Aromatoleum petrolei: one gene and its partner. The protein of the gene in region 2 interacts with the protein of the main gene of each other region in a pairwise test. Links are inferred from orthologs where the notes say so. Each region holds a gene or a part of one and is shown on either strand. Other genes may lie near its edges. The genes, in order: ctaD and ToN1_RS09240.

What was found.
Region 1: the proteins of ToN1_RS09240 (region 2) and ctaD interact in binary tests that used the Escherichia coli proteins (3 or more experiments, as listed by UniProt). The link is inferred for Aromatoleum petrolei from one-to-one orthologs.

Annotation. Positions count from the first base shown.
Region 1 is NZ_CP059560.1:1,710,453-1,720,511, reverse strand. What follows is about bases 4,042-7,011. They hold ctaD (cytochrome c oxidase subunit I), read left to right. Parts: upstream 4,042-4,722; coding sequence 4,723-6,300; downstream 6,301-7,011. Other genes in these bases: ToN1_RS07880 (cytochrome c oxidase assembly protein), read left to right, coding at 6,559-7,011; ToN1_RS07885 (cytochrome oxidase small assembly protein), read left to right, coding at 6,440-6,562; coxB (cytochrome c oxidase subunit II), read left to right, coding at 4,042-4,669. Also shown: ToN1_RS07920 (chalcone isomerase family protein), read left to right, coding at 1-417; ToN1_RS07915 (MFS transporter), read left to right, coding at 407-1,678; ToN1_RS07910 (DUF3833 domain-containing protein), read left to right, coding at 1,678-2,199; ToN1_RS07905 (SDR family NAD(P)-dependent oxidoreductase), read left to right, coding at 2,186-2,974; ToN1_RS07900 (nuclear transport factor 2 family protein), read left to right, coding at 2,971-3,393; more of coxB, read left to right, coding at 3,542-4,041; more of ToN1_RS07880, read left to right, coding at 7,012-7,122; ToN1_RS07875 (DUF2970 domain-containing protein), read left to right, coding at 7,128-7,367; ToN1_RS07870 (cytochrome c oxidase subunit 3), read left to right, coding at 7,394-8,245; ToN1_RS07865 (SURF1 family protein), read left to right, coding at 8,259-8,987; ToN1_RS07860 (SCO family protein), read left to right, coding at 8,965-9,618; ToN1_RS07855 (COX15/CtaA family protein), read left to right, coding at 9,615-10,059. UniProt on the Escherichia coli protein: Cytochrome bo(3) ubiquinol oxidase is the terminal enzyme in the aerobic respiratory chain of E.coli that predominates when cells are grown at high aeration.
Region 2 is NZ_CP059560.1:2,012,846-2,022,745, forward strand. Bases 6,942-9,752 are described here. They hold ToN1_RS09240 (pyridoxal phosphate-dependent aminotransferase), read right to left. Parts: upstream 9,021-9,752; coding sequence 7,863-9,020; downstream 6,942-7,862. Other genes in these bases: ToN1_RS09230 (sensor histidine kinase), read right to left, coding at 6,942-7,449; ToN1_RS09235 (PP0621 family protein), read right to left, coding at 7,452-7,706; mtnA (S-methyl-5-thioribose-1-phosphate isomerase), read left to right, coding at 9,087-9,752. Also shown: ToN1_RS09210 (efflux RND transporter permease subunit), read left to right, coding at 1-1,857; ToN1_RS09215 (pilin), read left to right, coding at 2,117-2,536; ToN1_RS09220 (PglL family O-oligosaccharyltransferase), read left to right, coding at 2,623-4,374; ToN1_RS09225 (sigma-54-dependent transcriptional regulator), read right to left, coding at 4,493-5,884; more of ToN1_RS09230, read right to left, coding at 5,881-6,941; more of mtnA, read left to right, coding at 9,753-9,900. UniProt on the Escherichia coli protein: Shows aminotransferase activity with methionine and histidine as substrates, and to a lesser extent also with phenylalanine.

The DNA of each region.
Region 1 (10,059 bases), 310 kb from region 2 along the record:
ACGATGCGCTGGTTCGGCCTTCCGCTCTACGAGGCGAGCCTGTGGACGCGCGGCGCGGAGCCGTGGCGGGCGGAGCGCCCCTTCGCCCTGGAGATCCGCTACGCGCGCTCCATTCGCAGCGAGCGGCTGGTGGCGGCCAGTCTCGACGAGATGGAGCGCCTCGGGTTCGCGGACGCCGCGCGGCGCGAGCACTGGCGCCCGCTGCTGGAACGGGCCTTTCCCTCGGTCGAGGCCGGCGACACGATCGTCGGACTGGCGCAGCCCGACGGCAGGGTGGTCTTCTACCATCGCGGCGCGCCGACCGCCGAATTGCGCGACGCCGCCTTCGCGCGCGCATTCTTCGCGATCTGGCTGGATCCGCGCACGCGTGAGCCGGGCCTGCGTGCGCGCCTGCTGGGGATCGGCGATGAGGGTTGAGCGCGAGCCGGCGCTGGCCTACGGCGTCCTCGGCCTGCCGCTGGCGTTTGCGGCACTGCCGATCTACGTGCACGCGCCCAAGCTCTACGCCGACGGCCTGGGGCTCCCGCTTGCGGCCGTCGGCGCCGTCCTGCTCGGCGTGCGCGTCGTCGATGCGATCACCGATCCGCTCATCGGCTGGGCGAGCGACCGCTTCGTCGCGCGCCGCGCGTGGATCTTCGCGGCCCTGACTCCGCTGGCTGCGGGGTTCCTCGCGCTGTTCGGTCCGCCGGCGGACGCGGGCCTGGCATGGCTGGCGGTGTCGCTGCTGCTCGTCACCTTCGGCTATTCCCTCGCCACCATCAACTACGCCGCGTGGGGGGCAGAGCTCGCGGACACGCCGGACGCGCGCACGCGCCTCGTCGCCAGCCGCGAGGGTTTCGCGCTGGCGGGCGTCGTGCTTGCGGCCGCGCTGCCCTCGCTGCTCGGGAACGATTCCGTCGTTGGCGCGGCGCAGCTCGGTTGGGTATTCCTCGTCGTCCTTGCCCTCGGCGCGGGCCTCACCCTGCATTTCGCGCCGGCCGCGACGAAGACCGCCGGCGGCATCGTGACGCTGCGCTCGGCCCTGCGTGACGCGCTCGCCAGCCGGCCCTTCGTGCGACTGCTCGTGGTGTTCGCGGCCAACGGCATCGCCGCCGCGATTCCCGCCGCGACGGTGCTGTTCTTTGTCTCCGACGTGCTGCAGGCCGAGTCCGCTTCCGGCCTGTTCCTGTCCCTGTATTTCCTCGCCGGGGCTGCGAGCATGCCGTTGTGGGTGCGCTGCGCCGCCGCGATCGGCAAGCTCCGGGCCTGGCTGGTCGGCATGCTGCTGGCGATGGCGGTGTTTGCCTGGGCGGGCACGCTCGGCGCCGGCGACGTGGGCTGCTTCGCGCTGATCTGCGTGCTGTCGGGCGTGGCCCTTGGGGCGGATCTCGCTCTGCCGGCCGCCATGCTCGCGGACCTGCTCGCGCGCGAACGTTCGGCCGGCCCGCGCGCGGGCGCCTGGTTCGGCTGGTGGAACCTCGTCGCCAAGGCGAACCTCGCGCTGGCGGCCGGCCTCGCCTTGCCGCTGCTCGACAGCTTGGGCTATGCGCCCGGCACACGCGATGGCGATGCGTTGGCGACCCTCGCGGGCGTGTATGCGCTGCTGCCAGTGGCCCTGAAGGCGCTCGCCGCGACCCTGCTGTGGCGCTGCCGGCGCGATCTTGTTTCAGAGGAGGAGCGGCGATGCGCCGAATGCTGATGACCCTGGCGATGGCCACGGGGATCGCCGGCTGTGCCGGCATCGACGTGCAGGACTACGCCGCCGAGACCCCGGCGCTCGACCTGCGCAATTATTTCAACGGCACGCTCGACGCCTACGGCATGTTCCAGGACCGCTCGGGCAAGGTCGTGAAGCGCTTCCATGTCGTGATCGAGGCGAGCTGGCGCGGCGAGATCGGCACGCTCGACGAGCGCTTCACCTATTCCGACGGCACGACCCAGCAGCGCGTGTGGACGATCACCCGGCACGACGCGCACCGCTACGCGGGCGTCGCGGCCGATGTCGTCGGCGAGGCGCAGGGCGAGGCGCGCGGCAACGCGCTGCGCTGGCGCTACGTCCTCGCCTTGCCCGTCGGCGAACGGGTGTGGCACGTCGATTTCGACGACTGGATGTTCCTGATGGACGAGCGCGTGATGCTCAACCGCTCGGTGATGAGCAAGTTCGGCGTGCGCCTCGGCGAGGTCACCCTGTCGTTCGTGAAGCGCAATGCCCATCCTTGAGCCGCTCAACCCGCCGATCCGGGACTGGCGCGGCCTGCGCGTCTGGCTGGTCGGTGCGTCGACCGGCATCGGCGCGGCCCTCGCGCGCAATCTTGCCGCACGCGGCGGACGACTCGCGATCTCGGCGCGCGACGAGGAGCGGCTCGTGGCGCTTGCCGCGGACTGCCCCGGCAGCCTCGCGCTGCCGATGGACGTCACGCGCGGCGTGGTGGAGTTCGCGCGCGTGCGCGACGAAATGCTCGCCGCGTGGGGCGGCATCGATGTGGTGATCCTCAACGCCGGCACCTACCGGCCGATGCGCGCGTGGGAGCTCGAGCCGGAGGCGGTGCGCGCGACCCTGGACGTCAATCTGCTCGGCGTCATCGACGGTGCGACCAGTGTCGTGCCGACCCTGCTCGCGCAGCAGCGCGGCGCCCTCGCGATCGTCGGCAGCGTCGCCGCCTACCGCGGACTGCCGCAGGCGGCGGCCTACGGACCGTCAAAGGCCGCGCTCGTCAACTTCGCCGAGTCCCTGTATCTCGACCTCGCGCCGCGCGGCGTCGCCGTCCACCTTGTCAGCCCCGGCTTCGTCGCCACCCGCCTCACGGCGCAGAACCGCTTCGCGATGCCGGCCCTGATGCAGCCCGAGGACGCGGCGGCGGAAATCGTCGCCGGATTCGCGCGCGGCGACTTCGAAACCCACTTCCCGCGTCGCTTCACGTGGCCGATGAAGCTGCTGCGAGCCCTGCCCTACCGGCTGTACTTCGCCCTGGTGCGGCGGGTGATCGGGCGATGACGCACGCAGCCGCGGAAAGCCTCGCCGATTTTTACGCGACGCTGACGCCGCGGTCGCTCGCGCGCCTCGCCGACTTCTATGCGCCCGACGCGCGCTTCGTCGATCCCTTCAACGACGTCACCGGCGTGGATGCGATCGAACGCATCTTCCGCCACATGTTCGCGACCGTCGACGACCCGCGCTTCGAGGTGACGAGCTGTCTCGCGCGCGACCAGGAGGCCATGCTTGCGTGGACCTTTCGCTTCGGCTCGGGGCAAGCACAGTGCGAGATCCGCGGCGTCACGCAGCTGTGTTTCGATGGCGCCGGGCGGGTCGTCGAGCACATCGATCACTGGGATCCCGCGCGTCAGCTCTACGAACGGATCCCGTTCGTCGGAGCCATCCTCCGTGCATTGCGTCGCCGCCTCTCCGCGCCCTGAAGAGCGTGCAGATATCACATATTGCGGTGCAATATATTGATAAATCTCAAAATCCGTGTTGCGGGTGGTATTTTTACTATGGCATGATCCATTCGGGTTCGCTGAAATACGGCTCTCACGAGCTTGCGCATTCGATGGGGGTTGGGACATGAGTCTTGCCGGTCGTCATGCAGTCGCCGTATCCCTGATGCTCGCGTCGCCAGCCCTCCTGGCCCAAAGCCGCTACAACCTCCAGTCCCCTGCCACCGGCATCGCCGCGCAGATCTACGACATGCACACGCTCATGTTGCTGATCTGCCTGTTCATCTTCGTCATCGTCTTCGGCGTGATGTTCTGGGCGGTGATCCACCACCGCAAGTCCAAGGGCGCGGTCGCCGCGCACTTCCACGAGAACACCGCGGTCGAAATCGCCTGGACCGTGATCCCCGTCCTCATCCTGCTCGGCATGGCCTGGCCGGCGACCAAGACCGTGCTGGAGATGAAGGACACGCGCGACCCCGACATCACCATCAAGGCCACCGGCTACCAGTGGAAGTGGGGCTACGATTACCTGCAGGGCGAAGGGCAGGGCATCCGCTTCGTCTCCAACCTGTCGACGCCGCGCGAACAGGTGGACGGCCGCGCAGCCAAGGGCGAACACTACCTCGTCGAGGTGGATCACCCGGTCGTCGTCCCCGTAGGCAAGAAGGTGCGCATTCTCACGACTGCGGCCGACGTGATCCATTCGTGGTGGCTGCCGGCCTTCGGCGTCAAGCAGGACGCCATCCCCGGCTTCATTCGCGACAGCTGGTTCCGCGCCGACAAGGAGGGCGTCTACCGCGGCAACTGCGCCGAGCTGTGCGGCAAGGACCATGGTTTCATGCCCATCGAGGTGCATGTCGTGTCGCCGCAGGCCTACAGCAAGTGGGTCGCCGACCAGCAGGCCGCGATAGCCGCCGCCGCGAGTGCGGGCGCGCGCGAGTGGGCGCTCTCCGAGCTTCTCGAACACGGCGCCAAGGTCTTCGCCACGAACTGCGTCGCCTGCCACCAGGCCGACGGCAAAGGCCTGCCGCCGGCCTTCCCGCCGCTGGACGGTTCGAAGGTCGTGCTCGGCGAGGCCGCCGGGCAGATCGCGGTCGTCCTCAACGGGCGCCCCGGCACGCCGATGGCGGCCTTCGGCACGCTGCTTTCCGACGCCGACATCGCGGCGGTCATCACTTACACGCGCAATTCCTGGAGCAACAAGACCGGCGAAGCCATTCAGCCCTCGCAGATCGCGGCGGCGCGAGGCAAGTGACAGCAGCCGGATAGCCGAAGCAGTCCGAAGGTCCGATTCGTCAAGGAGGCAGCATGGCGGCAGTCATGTCCGATCACGCGCACGGCGACCATCACGGCCCCACCGGCCTGATGCGCTGGATCACGACGACCAACCACAAGGACATCGGCACGATGTACCTGATCTTCAGCTTCATCATGTTCCTCTCCGGGGGCGTGCTGGCGCTGACGATCCGGGCCGAATTGTTCCAGCCAGGGCTGCAGGTCGTGCAGCCGGAGTTCTTCAACCAACTCACGACCATGCACGGCCTCGTGATGGTGTTCGGCGCCATCATGCCGGCCTTCGTCGGCTTCGCGAACTGGCAGATCCCGCTGATGATCGGCGCCAGCGACATGGCCTTCGCGCGCATGAACAACTGGAGTTTCTGGCTGCTGCCGCCGGCCGCGATCCTGCTCATCGGCTCCTTCTTCGTCCCCGGCGGTGCCACCGCGGCGGGCTGGACGCTCTACGCGCCGCTGTCGGTGCAGATGGGAATGGGCATGGATATGGCGATCTTCGCCCTCCACATCATGGGGCTCAGCTCCATCATGGGCGCGATCAACATCGTCGTCACCGTCCTCAACATGCGTGCGCCGGGCATGACGCTGATGAAGATGCCGCTCTTCTGCTGGACCTGGCTCATCACCGCCTACCTGCTCATCGCGGTGATGCCGGTGCTTGCCGGGGCCGTGACGATGGTCCTCACCGACCGCCACTTCGGTACCAGCTTCTTCAGCGCCGCGGGCGGCGGTGACCCGGTCATGTATCAGCACATCTTCTGGTTTTTCGGCCACCCGGAGGTCTACATCATGATCCTCCCGGCCTTCGGCATCATCAGCCAGATCATCCCCACCTTCGCGAGGAAGCCGCTCTTCGGCTACGCCTCGATGGTATACGCCACCGCCTCGATCGCCATCCTCTCCTTCAGCGTGTGGGCCCACCACATGTTCACCACCGGCATGCCCGCCGTCGGTCAGCTCTTCTTCATGTACGCGACCATGCTCATCGCCGTGCCCACCGGCGTGAAGGTGTTCAACTGGGTCGCGACGATGTGGCGCGGCTCGATGAGCTTCGAGACGCCGATGCTCTTCGCCGTCGGCTTCATCTTCGTGTTCACCATGGGCGGCTTCACCGGCCTCATCTGCGCCATCGCCCCGATCGACATCCAGGTGCAGGACACCTACTACGTCGTCGCCCACTTCCACTATGTGCTCGTCGCCGGCAGCCTCTTCGCGCTTTTCGCCGGCGCCTACTACTGGCTGCCGAAGTGGACCGGCCACATGCCCGACGAGCGCATCGGCAAGCTGCACTTCTGGTGCTCCATAGTCTTCTTCAACGTCACCTTCTTCCCCATGCACTTCCTCGGGCTCGCCGGCATGCCGCGCCGCATCCCCGACTACGCGCTGCAGTTCGCCGACTTCAACATGCTGGCCTCGATCGGCGCCTTCGGCTTCGGCCTCTCCCAGCTCATCTTCCTTTTCGCCGTCGTGAAATGCGTGCGCGGCGGCGAAAAGGCCGCGGCTCGCGCCTGGGAGGGTGCCGAAGGGCTCGAGTGGACGGTCCCGTCGCCCGCGCCGCACCACACCTTCGAAGAAGCGCCGGTGGTGAAATGAGCAGGCGGTCAGCTTTCCCCGCTGCGAGCGCCGGATGGGGTATCCGCGGCGCAGGCGAGGACTGTCTGAGCCCGCAGGGCGAGTTCCGCAGCCTGCAGAGCGGATACCTCGTCCGGTGCGGATCGAAGGCCAGGACGCCGTGACCCGCAGCGAAGACCCCGTCCGCCGCGCCGCGAACCGACGTACCGCCCTCGTCCTGGCGGCCGTCGCGCTCGCGTTCTTCGTCGCCGCACTGTTCAAGTTCAAGGGGCTCACGCCATGAGCGCAGCAACCCGCATCGCCGCGGAAAACCGCCGCCTGCTCGTGCGCCTCGCCGTCGCCGCCGTCGTCATGTTCGGCTTCGGCTTCCTGCTCGTGCCCTTCTACGAAAAAATCTGCGAAGTCACCGGCATCAACAACCTGCTCAAGCCCGACTCCGTCGCCAACACCCAGATCGACCTCACGCGCACCGTCACGGTTCAGTTCGACGCCAACACCCACGACCTGCCGTGGCAGTTCCGCCCCCTGCAGACCCAGATCAGCATCCACCCCGGCGAACTGGCCACCGTCGCCTACGAAGTCTCCAACACCCGCAGCGAGCCGGTCACCGGTCAGGCCGTCCCCAGCTACGGCCCGCAGCTCGCCGGCCAGTACTTCCGCAAGCTCGAATGCTTCTGCTTCGCCAAGCAGACGCTTGCCGCCGGCGAAAAACGCACCATGCCCGTCGCCTTCGTCGTCGACCCCGGCCTGCCCGCTGACGTCAAGGTCATCACCCTCTCCTACACCTTCTTCGAGATCGCCGGGCGCCGCATCGCCGGTGATGGCGCGGGAGACCGTTCGTGATCGCCATGCAAAACCAAGACTCGCGCCAACCACCACCCGGCGATCCCGCCACCCCGCCACGCGCAGGCTTCCTCGAGACGCTGCGTGCCGTGTTGTGGTCATTCATCGGCATCCGGCGCCGCCGCGACTACGAACACGACGCCCGCTCGCTCGATCCGCGCGCGGTCGTCGTCGCCGGCCTGCTCGCCGGACTCGCCTTCGTGCTCACCATCGTTGCCGTCGTGCGCCTGGTGGTCGGTTCATAAGGTTTGGGAGAGGAAGGAGTACGCACATGACGCAGACCTTCGAGAAGTACTTCGTCCCCGAGCCGTCGAGGTACCCCATCTTCGGCTCGGTCGCGCTGCTCCTCTTCACCGGCGGCGCCACGATGTGGCTCAACGGCATCAAGGCCGGGCCGTGGATCTTCTTCCTCGGCATCGCCGTGCTCGTCTTCATGCTGTTCGGCTGGTTCGGCCAGGTCGTGCGCGAATCCGAAGGCGGCAAATACGGCCGCAAGGTCGATCGCTCCTTCCGCTGGTCGATGGGCTGGTTCATCTTCTCCGAAGTCATGTTCTTCGCAGCCTTCTTCGGCGCGCTGTTCTACGCCCGCGTCCTCTCCGTCCCCTGGCTCTCCTCCGGTGATACCCTGGAACTGCTGTGGCAGGGCTTCACCGGCGGCTGGCCCACCGCAGGGCCCGACAAGCCCGACCCCTTCACGCCGATGACCGCCTGGGGCATCCCCGCGATCAACACCCTGATCCTGCTCAGCTCCGGCGCGACTCTCACCTGGGCGCACCACGGCCTGCGCCACGACCGGCGCGGCCAGCTCAAGCTCGGCCTGCTCGTCACCATCCTGCTCGGCGTCCTCTTCCTCAGCTTGCAGATCTACGAGTACCGCCACGCCTACGCCGAACTCAACCTGCGCCTCGATACCGGCATCTACGGCTCCACCTTCTACCTTCTGACCGGCTTCCACGGCATGCACGTCACCGTCGGCGCCATCATGCTCACCGTGATGCTCGGCCGCGCGATCGCCGGTCACTTCAAGCCGGACGACCACTTCGGCTTCGAGGCCGCCGCCTGGTACTGGCACTTCGTCGACGTCGTGTGGCTGCTCCTCTTCCTCGTCGTCTACCTGTTGTGAGCCATCTGCCCGCATGAGCCTGCGCCGCAACACCCGTCTCCATCCCGTGCCGCTCCTCGTGGGCATCGCGCTCGCGCTGCTCACGCTGCAACTGGGCAACTGGCAGATGCGCCGCGCCGCGGAGAAGGCCGAACTGCAGGCCGAATACCGTGCCGCCGCCGAGCGTCCCGCCCGGCCCATCGACTCAACCCCGCCGTCCGAGTGGCTCCTCGTCGAACTCCGTGGCGAATGGCTCCCCGGGCGCAGCATCCTGATCGACAACCGCGTGCATCAGGGGCGTGCGGGCTACCACGTGTTCACCCCGCTGCAGCTCAAAGGGCAGGGGACCGTCGTGCTGGTCAACCGCGGCTGGATCGGGGCGGGTGGAGATCGCTCGCAGCTGCCTCCGAGGATCGCCAATCCACCCGGCGAAACCGTCGTCACCGGCCGCGTGCGCCATCCCGTGGAAAAACCCTTCATGCTCGCCGCAGACTCGCCTTCGGGCATGGTGCGGCAGTCGCTGGACCTCGCGCGCTACCGCGCTGATACCCGTCTCGCCGTGGCGGACTTCTACGTGCAGCAGACCAGCCACGCCGACGACGGCCTGATCCGCGACTGGCCCGAGCCCGACGCGGGCATCGACCGCCACCGCGGTTACGCCCTGCAGTGGTATGCACTCGCCGTCCTCGCCACGGGTTTGACCCTGTGGTACCTGTGGAACGCATTCCGGAGGTCTCGCCATGACGAGCGCCAGCCTGTCTGAGCTCCCGCCGGCAGCCGCCCGCACGCGCTCTGGGCGCCGCACGCTGCTGCTGCTCGCGTTCGTCTGCGCGCTTCCCGTCCTGGCGTCCTATTTTGCCTACTACGTGTGGCAGCCAGACGGCCGCAGCAACTACGGTGAGCTGCTTGTGCCGACGCCCCTCCCCGGAGCCCCTCTCGCTGGCGACGCAGGCCAGCCAGAGTTCAACCCTTCCGAGTTCGCGGGCCGTTGGACCTTGCTGCTTGCGGCGCCCGGCACCTGTGAGCGGTCTTGCACCGAAGCGCTCTACCTGATGCGTCAGGTGCGTCTCGCGCAGGGCGAGGCAATGGACCGCGTTGGCCGCCTGTGGCTGGTGTCCGACGCGGCCACGCCGGCGTCTGCCACGCTCGCCTCGCACGAGGGGCTGCGCGTGGCCCGCGCCGCGCCGGCCTGGCTCGCGCAATTGCCTGGCGCCGAACACGGGCGCCACGTCTATCTGGTCGATCCGCGCGGGCAGGTCATGATGCGCTTCCCCGAGAACGCCGACCCGCGCCGCGTGATCAAGGATCTGCAGCGTCTGCTCAAGTACTCTGCGCTCGGACGCGGTGAAGTCGCGCCTTCCGCGGGGATGCGCGAGGAACGGACCGGGCAATGACCGCCTACCGCCGCCTGATACTCCTCGCTCTCGCGCTCACGACCCTCGTCGTCGTCTTCGGCGCCTACGTCCGCCTCTCCGATGCCGGCCTCGGCTGCCCCGACTGGCCGGGCTGCTACGGGCAACTCAGCCCGCACCACGCCGCCGACGAGATCCTCGAAACCCACGCCGTCGATCCGCACGGCCCGGTCAGCCTTCCCAAGGCGTGGAAGGAAATGATCCACCGTTACCTCGCCGCCAGCCTCGGCCTGCTGATCCTCGCCATCGCCTTCCTCGCCTGGCGCCGCCGCGGCGCCCCCGGCGTCGCTCCGGGACTTGCCGCGGCCCTGGTCGGCGTGGTGATCTTTCAGGGGCTGCTCGGCAAATGGACCGTCACGCTGCTCCTCAAACCTGCCATTGTCACTGCCCACCTCATCGGCGGACTCACGACGCTCGCGTTGC
Region 2 (9,900 bases):
GAAGTCGGCCCCGCGCTGTTCTTCTCACTACTGATCATCACCGTCTCCTTCCTGCCCGTGTTCACCCTCGAAGGCCAGGAAGGCCGCATGTTCTCGCCGCTCGCCTTCACCAAGACCTTCGCGATGGCCGGTGCGGCGCTGCTCTCCGTGACGCTCGTGCCGGTGCTGATGATGCTCTTCATCCGCGGCCGCATCCTGCCCGAGGCGAAGAACCCCGTGAACCGCGCGCTGATCTGGCTCTACCGCCCGATCATCGCGTGGGTCATGCGCCACCGCTGGCTCACCCTGATCGCCGCCGCAATCTCGATGGCGATCACGATCTTCCCGGCGAGCCGCATCGGCGCCGAGTTCATGCCCACGCTCGACGAAGGCACGCTCTTCTACATGCCCGCGTCGCTGCCCGGCATGTCGGTCACCAAGGCCGGCGAACTGCTGCAGACCACCGACCGCATCATCAAGACCTTCCCCGAGGTCGCCTCCGTGTACGGCAAGGCCGGCCGCGCCAACAGCGCCACCGACCCCGCGCCGCTGGAGATGTTCGAGACCGTCATCAACCTCAAGCCCGAATCCGAATGGCGCCCGGGCATGACGACCGACAAGCTGATCGCCGAGATGGACGCCGCGCTGAAATTCCCCGGCGTCGCCAACTCCTGGACCATGCCGATCAAGGCCCGCCTCGACATGCTCTCCACCGGCATCCGCACCCCGATTGGCGTGAAGGTCTTCGGCAAGGACCTCGCCGTCATCGAACGCCTCGCCCGCGAAGTCGAAGCGGCCGTGCGCGAGGTCCCCGGCACCACCAGCGCCTACGCCGAACGCGTCACCGGCGGCTTCTACCTCGACATCGTCCCCGACCGCGCCCAGCTCGCGCGCTACGGCATCACCGTCGACGACTTCCAGATGGTGGTCGCCACCGCCCTGGGCGGCGACCCGGTCACCACCACCGTCGAAGGCCTCGAACGCTACAACGTCACGGTGCGCTACCCGCGCGACCTGCGCGACGACCCGCGCCGCATCGCCGCGGAAGTCTTCGTGCCGCTGCCCGCCGGCGGCAACCTCCCGCTCGGCCAGCTGGCGAAAGTCTCGCTCGCCAAGGGCGCCCCGGCGATCCGCACCGAGAACGCGCTCCTCACCGCCTACGTGTACGTCGACATCCGCGACCGCGACATCGGCTCCTATGTCGCCGACGCGCGCCGCGCCGTCGCCGAGAAGGTCGACTTCCCGCCCGGCTACTACGCCACCTGGAGCGGCCAGTTCGAATACATGGAGCGCGCCAAGGAAAAGCTCGTCGTCGTCGTCCCGCTCACCCTCGCGATCATCTTCCTGCTCCTCTACCTCAATTTCCGCCGCCTCACCGAGACCCTGATCGTCATGCTGTCCGTGCCCTTCGCCCTCGTCGGCGGCATCTGGCTGATGTGGTGGCTGGGCTACAACATGAGCGTCGCCGTCGCCGTCGGCTTCATCGCGCTGGCCGGCGTCGCGGCCGAAACCGGCGTGGTGATGCTGATCTACCTCGACCACGCGTGGGAAGCCATCCGCGCCAAGCGCCTCGCCGAAGGCCGCCAGCCCGACGCCACCGATCTCTACCACGCGATCATGGAAGGCGCGGTCGAACGCGTTCGCCCCAAGATGATGACCGTCGTCGCCATCATCGCCGGCCTGCTACCCATCATGTGGGGCACCGGCACCGGCTCCGAAGTCATGAGTCGCATCGCTGCACCGATGGTTGGGGGAATGCTGTCGTCGACCGTGCTGACGCTGGGGGTGATCCCGGCGATCTATGCGCTGGTGAAGGAGTGGGAACTGCGGCGGCGCAAGCCCCCCCGCGGCGCCCGTGCCCCTATGAGTTGCCGATGACACCGCCCATCCTCTGCGCCACTGTCAACATTTGACATTTTCCGTTGTCATCGCGTCTGCTGTTGACGCACTTTGTGACAATTGTCACGCGCCGGAGTGGAGGTCTGTGGCGAAGGCTTGGTAAACATTCTGTAAGACACTGTTTTTGTTTGTCTTCTAACCGCATGCTTCGCAAGCCGTTAAAGCCGTAAGAATTGGCACGCTGATTGCGACAGGGAATCCAAGCGGATTTTCCGTGGTTTCCATCAAGGAGCGCATCATGAAAAAGGTTCAACAAGGCTTTACCCTGATCGAACTGATGATCGTCGTGGCGATTATCGGTATTTTGGCTGCCGTCGCACTGCCCGCGTATCAGGATTACACGACCCGGGCAAAGGTCAGCGAAGTCATCGTTATGAGCGCCCCTGCCAAACTTGCTGTGTCGGAAACGGCGTCGTCCCTTGGATCACTTGCCCTTGTAACCGCATCTAATAGCGGATACACCTTCCCGGGCGCTACGAAGTACGTCAGTAACATCGCGATTGCCGATACCACCGGCGTTGTCACCGTCACCTCGACGGTGCCGGGCGCAACAGGCGACCTTACGATGACGCCGACGGTTGTTGGCGGCGGTCAACTGAAATGGGCCTGCGCATCTACTGCAATCAACTCCAAGTTCCTCCCCTCCGAATGCCGCTGATACCCGCGCGAGTATAGATTTGGCAGAAAAGGCCCCTTTGCAGGGGCCTTTTTATTTCTGCTATAGCACCGCACAATGAACACAACGTGACCATTTCTTCCCCCTCTTTTAAATTGAGCGCCTCCCCTTCGAGTATAAGCCATGTCATTGCGTCCTTTATCCTCGCACTCGGCTGGCTGCTACCCAATCATTACCAACCTTGGGTCTCATTCCACTCCGAGGCGTGGGTCTCCATTGTCCTCTGCGTTTTCGCAGCACTACCTTTTCTTATTTACCGCGAACTCACGGATTGGCACTGGCTCACTTTAGCAATTGGAGCCCTCGCAATTGTTCCAATAACGCAGCTATGGCTCGGACTAATTGATTTTTCCGGCACAGCACTTATTGGCACAATATATCTTTTCGGACTAGCGCTGTCCGTTCAAGCCGGCCACCGCTGGCAACAGTGTAGACGCGACGAGCTCGGCGACATCCTGTTTTTGTCCATCGGAATAGCCGGAACGGCGTCCGTTGGAATACAGCTTCATCAATGGTTGGGACTGGTTACTCAAGACTCGCAGCTTGGTCTTTGGATGCATCAACAGATTGGCTCGCGACCTTACGGCAATCTCGCGCAACCTAATCAACTTTCCACGCTTTTGACCTGGGGAGTTCTTGCGTCCGCATGGGGCTTCTATCGTGGCTTCCTGCGTGGCAGCTTCGCCTTCTTACTCGCATGTTTTCTCGTGGCAGGAATAGCTCTCACACAATCCCGCACGGGAGCCCTCGCCATTTTGATAATCTCTGCCTCAACCGTTTACTGGCGCCGCTCACTACCGCAAAGGACTTTCATTGCCACTCTCTCGCTTACTATCGTTTATATAGCATTCGCCTTTTCAATTTCCCCTGCATGCGAGTTCTTACAACTGGAGCAGGATGAAAACCCGACCGAGCGTCTCTCCGCAGGAATAATGCTCCGTCCGGCAATATGGCGCATGTTTATTGACGCCGTATCCGTCCACCCCTTATCGGGCTATGGAATGAATCAGGTGCTCCATGCGCAAGCAGAGAAAATGCTCGAGCACCCTGAAGCCTTTAGCACTGCTTTCGGTCACTCCCACAACATCTTTATTGACCTCTTGCTCTGGTTTGGGGTTCCTATCGGAGCCATAGCGAGCGTTCTATTAATCCTTTGGTTTGTGACATCGGTTCGCGCCATCAAGCGACCAGAGGACGGGGTTCTCGCTCTCTTTGCAATAGTTATTGGGGTTCATTCCTTACTGGAGTTACCTCTTCACTATGCCTACTTTCTGCTCCCCACTGGAATGGTTATTGGGATGTTAAATCGCGAAAATGGTCGAGGAATAATTCTTCGCAGCTCGCGCCACGCATTCCTAACAGCCCTACTGGTAACAAGCAGCCTTCTTGCACTTTCAATATCTGATTATTTCAGAATTGAAGCAGAAATGGCCGAACTCACACTCGAAAAGAGCTGGCCCGGCATCCAGAAAGGTGATAAACATCCACGAAATATCTTCCTTCTAACCCAGCTCCGGGAGGCTATCCAGCTCGGCCGATTCGCAGAACACTCCGAGATGAGTTCCGAAGAGCTAGATTGGGTCAGAAAGGCAACGACAAATTTTCCGAGCCCCTCGAATCTTTATAAATTATCTAGCGCATATGCGCTTAATGGAAGGAAGCAGGACGCGATTAACTGGCTACGTCGCACCTGCGGACTAGTTCATCCGAAGATTTGCGAGATGGCAAAGAACGAATGGGCCGAAAACCAGGAAAAATTACCGCCAAGTGAGCGCATAGCATGGCCCGCGCAAACGTTCGAAAACACATTCCAGCGATAGCTGGGCCGGATACTGCAGCACGTCTTGTCGTAAGTGAGTCCGTGTAATATTTATGCCCACACGCTGCGCAGCCTACCCGATCCTATCTTCAAGGATTTACCTTTCCCGCCACCTCGGCCTACTCCATCCCCCACTTCTGCAACCGATACCGCAATTGCCTGAGCGTCATTCCCAAGCGCCGCGCCGCCTCGGAACGGTTCCAGCGCGTCTCGTCGAGCATCCTCAGGATCCGGACGCGCTCGTCCTCCCCATCCCCGCCGGGCTCGACGTCCGTCTCCACGGCAAAGGAGTCGGCTGCGGAAAACGGAAGCAAGGCCTGGGCAATCCCTTCCGTTGGATGCAGGTCGATGTCGCCGGCACGGATCTCATCGCCGTCGCAGAGCGCGCACGCGCGTTCAAGCAGGTTCTCGAGTTCGCGGACGTTGCCGGGGAAGGAGTGCTGCCTGAGGGCGGCGACGGCGTCGGGCGCGAGGCGGTGCGGCGGGACGCCATCGCGCTCAGCGAGTCGCGCGAGGATGTGCACGGCCAGTTCGGGAATGTCTTCCGGGCGTTCGCGCAGCGGCGGCACACGCAGCGTGATGACGTTGATGCGGAAATAGAGATCCTGGCGGAACTTGCCGCCTGCCACGAGCTGGGCGAGGTCGCGGTGCGACGCGGAGAGGATGCGCACATCGACGGATTCTTCGGCATGGGCGCCGACGGGACGCACGGCGCGTTCCTGGATCGCGCGCAGCAGCTTGACCTGCATCGCCAGCGGCAGGTCGGCCACCTCGTCGAGGAACAGGGTGCCGCCGCGCGCGGCCTGGAAGAGGCCGTCCTTGTCGAACACGGCGCCGGTGAAGGCACCCTTGCGGTGGCCGAAAAACTCGCTTTCCATGAGTTCGGGCGGGATCGCGCCGCAGTTCACCGGCACGAAGGGGGCGGACGCGCGCGGGCCGAGGTCGTGGATGAGGCGCGCGATCACTTCCTTGCCGGTGCCGGACTCGCCCTGGATGAAGACCGGGGCCTGGTTGCGCGCGAGCTTGGCGATCTGCGCACGCAGGTGCTCGAGCGCCGGGGAGCTGCCGATGAGGGTGCGCGTCGCGCCGCCGGCACCGGGTGCCGGGGTGGCAGCGGTCTGCAGTTTCAGCGCGTGGCTGACGAGCTCGCGCAGGGCCTTTAGCTCGACCGGCTTGGTGACGAAGTCGAAAGCGCCGCACTTCAGGGCGCGGATGGCGGTCTCGATGCTGCCGAAGGCGGTGATGACGGCAACGGGCAGGCCCGGCGAGTGCGACTGGATGTGCGCGACCAGGTCGAGCCCGTCGCCGTCGGGCAGGCGCATGTCGGTGAGGCACAGGCGGTAGCTCTTTTCGGCCAGCAGGCGGCGCGCATCCTCGACCGTTCCGGCGCTATCGCAGGCGAGGCCCATGCGTAGCAGCGAGAGTTCCAGAACTTCGCGGATGTCCTCCTCGTCGTCGACGACCAGGACGTCGATTCCCGCGGGGCGGTTGCGTCGTTCGGATGTATTCATGGCTGACTCCGTCCGGTGAGCACGAAATGGGCGCCCGGCGCATTGTCGCGCAATTCGAGCGTCGCGCCATTCGCTTCTGCCAGTTCGCGGGAGATGTAGAGGCCCAGCCCGGTGCCCTTGGGGTGCGTCGTGAAGAAGGGTTCGAACATGCGCGGGCGGTCGGACTCGGCGATGCCGGGGCCGTCGTCGATGACGTGCACGGCCACCCGCCCACCCGCTTCCGCACTGGCGAAGACACGCACGGAACCGGGCGCACCGGAGCAGTAGCGCCGCGCGTTGCCGACCAGGTTGTCGAGGATCTGGTGTAGGTGCGCGCGGTCGATCGCGAAGCTGGCATCCTCGGGGATGTCGAGGGCGAAGACTGCGCGCTCGGCGCCGCCACGCAGCGCGAACTCGTCCAGCAGCGCGCACGCGAAGGACGCCAGCGGCAATGCCTCGGGCAGCATTTCATCGCGCCGCCCGAGCGCCAGCACGTCGCGGATCATGCGCTCGATGCGGCGGGCGTTGTCGTTGATGATGCGCACGAGGCGGACCTGGACGTCGCCGCGCTTTTCCTCCGTCAGCAGCTCGGCGGCCTGGGTGACGGCCGACAGCGGATTGCGGATCTCGTGCGCCATGCTGGCCGTGAGGCGTCCCAAGGCGGCCAGCTTGAGCTGCTGTATATGGGTCTGGATTTCCTCGAAGTCGGTGAGATAGATCACCGTCTCGCCGCCCTCCGCGCTGCGCCCGTCTGCGTCCTCCTGCGCGCCGACCGCCCGGCAGCGCAGCAGTTTTCCGGCTGGCCCGAGGCGGCGCAGACTGCCTTCGGGAACGCTGCAGCAGGCGGGCACATCGGCGAAATTCTCATCGACGTCGGTCAGGCGCAGGCCGTCGACGCTGCTCAAGCCCAGCAGCTCCGCCGCGCGCGGATTGGCCTGGCGGACGATGCCGTCGGCCGCAACGACCAGCACGCCGTCCTGCATGTCATGAATGATGCGCTCGTTGACCGCCTGCTGCTTGGCGAGCGCCTCGCCGCGCTGCACCGCGAGCGATTCGTTGGCCTTGGCGCGCAGCGCGAGAAAGCGCGCCGTGATCGCGATGCCGAAGAAGGCGGTGCAGACGAAGGCGACCTGCAGGAAGTCCGCCGCGCGCTCGCCGGCAACGAAACGCCAGACGTTTTCGCCCAGTACGGCGACGGTCGCGAGCGCGGCATAGAACAGGACCATGCGCCCTTCGGCGACGAGCCCTGCCGCGGCGAGGACGACCATCATCAGCACGGGCATGCCGCTGCGGTAGCCGCCGCTGGCCCACATCATCACCGCGAGGACGGCAATGTCGATCACAACCTGCGCGGTGATGATGCGGTCTACGCCGAAGCGGCGTGCAGCGTCGGGGAATCCCAGCGCCAGCACCGCGGCGAGGTAGGCAAAGGCCGCGGCGTTGAAGACTTGCGGCGCCTCCGCGCCCAGATTGAGTTCGAGGCCGGCGACGAGGAAGAGCCCCGCGAGGATCAGGCGGAAGAGGTTCAGGTAGCGCAGGGGGCCCCGGCGCGCGAGGTCGCGGCGTTCGTCCGCGGCGGCACGCATATTCAGGGTTCCTGGCGCTGCGTGCCTAGCCGGCGATGCTCCTCGCAACAGAAGAAGCGCTCACCGTCGCGCACGCCCTCGCTCTCGGGAACGTGGACGCCGCAATAGCCGCAGGCGACCATGCGCTCAGGCACGCCCTTGCGGCGCTCGCCAGTCTGCTTGCCTGCCGGCGTGTCACCGTCGCCCGGCCGGTTCAGGGCGCGGCGCACCCACCAGATGCCGACCAGGGCAAGGACCAAGAGGAGCAGGTTTCGCACGATACGGATTTACCAAGACGGCTGGCAGATACCACCGTTCGCCCTGAGCTTGTCGAAGGGCATGAGCAGGGTTTCGACAGGCTCAGCCCGAACGGTAGCGGGTTGCCGGACCAGTTACGGGAATACCAAGCGGGAGAGTCTAGCACGCGCTCCGCATCAGACCTTCTGCAGGCGTTCGCACGCTGCCGCCAGCGTCGCCTCGTTCTTCGCGAAGCAGAAGCGGATCACGCGCTCGTCACGCCCGTCGGCAAAGAAGGCCGACACGGGGATTGCGGCCACCCCCGTCTCGCGCGTGAGCCGCTGCGCAAAGACGGTATCGGGCTCGTCCGAGATCGCGCCGTAGCGCGCGAGCTGGAAATAGGTGCCAGACGAGGGCAGCAGCGCGAAGCGCGAACCTGCGAGCGCTTCACGGAAGAAGTCGCGCTTGCCCTGGTAGAAGGCCGCGAGCTTCTCGTGGCGCGACGCATCGGCCATGTAGTCCGCGAGCGCGAGCTGCACCGGCGTATTCACCGTGAACACGTTGAACTGGTGCACCTTGCGGAATTCCGCCATCAGCTCGCGCGGCCCGACGACGTAGCCGACCTTCCAGCCGGTGATGTGGTAGGTCTTGCCGAAGCTCGACACGATCAGGCTGCGCGCGGCCAGTTCCGGATGGCGGGCGCAGCTCTCGTGGCGCAGGCCGTCGAAGACGATGTGCTCATACACCTCGTCGGAGACGATGACGATGCCGGTGCCGTGCGTCAGCGCCGCCAGCCGCGCCATGTCGCCGGCCGTCCATACCGTGGCGGTCGGGTTGTGCGGGCTGTTGATCATGATCATGCGCGTGCGCGGCGTGATCGCCTCGGCCACCGCGCCCCAGTCCGGCCGGTAGTCCGGCGCTGCCAGCTGCATGCGCACGACGCGCCCGCCCTGCAGCTCGATTGCCGGCGCGTACGAGTCGTACACCGGCTCGAACACGATGACCTCGTCGCCCGGTCGCACGAGCGCCGCGACCGCGGTAAATAGCGCCTGCGTCGCACCGGCCGTCACCGTGACCTCGGTCTCGGGGTCGTACGCGGTGCCGTAGAGCGTGGAAACCTTGCGCGCGATCGCCTCGCGCAGCGGCGCGACGCCGCCCATCGGCGCGTACTGGTTGTGTCCCGTGCGCATCCAGTGCGCGACGCGCTCGAACAACACGTCCTCGGCGTTAAAATCGGGGAAGCCCTGCGACAGGTTGATCGCTCCGCACTCCTGCGCGAGGCGCGACATCACGGTGAAGATCGTCGTGCCGACATTCGGCAGGCGGGATTCGAGCGGGGCGGGGAAGTGGGGCATGGCAACTCGGTTGGGGCCTGGGAGCGTCACATTCTCGCAGACCCGCCGCGCGGATAAAATGGCGCGATGTTTACCCAGCCCATTCCCACGATCCGCCGCGACGGCGACGCCGTCGTCATCCTCGACCAGACCCTGCTGCCGCACGCGTGCGAGCTGCGCCGCTTGACCTCGCTCGACGAGGTCGCGACCGCGATCCACGCGATGCAGGTGCGCGGCGCCCCGCTCATCGGGGCGACGGCAGCTTACGGCGTCGCGATCGCCCTCGCGGCCGATGCGAGCGATGTCCGCCTCGAGCAGGCACTGACGACACTGGCTGCAACCCGCCCGACCGCCGTGAACCTGCACTGGGCGCTCGGAAAGATGCGCGAACGCCTGTCCCTCGTCACCCCGGCCGAGCGCCACGCCGCGGCCTGGCGCGAAGCCGAGACGATCCACCGCGACGACGCCGAGATGTGCGCCGCGATCGGCGGACACGGCCTCGCGATCCTCGAACGCCTCGCCGCCGGACTCGATCGCCCGCTGCGCGTGATGACCCACTGCAACGCGGGCTGGCTCGCCACTTGCGGCGCCGGCACCGCCCTCGCCCCCGTGTATGCGGCAAAGGCGCTCGGTCTCGCAGTCGAGGTGTGGGTCAGCGAAACGCGCCCGCGCAACCAGGGACTGCTCACCGCATGGGAACTGCGCGAAGCGGGCGTGCCGCTGCGCCTCATCGCCGACAACGCGGCGGGCATCCTGCTCGCGCGCGGCGAGGTCGACGTCGTGATCACCGGCGCCGACCGCGTGGCCGCCAACGGTGACGCGGCGAACAAGGTCGGCACCTATCTGAAGGCGCTCGCCGCGCGCGAACACGGCGTGCCCTTCTACATCGCCGCGCCCTTCT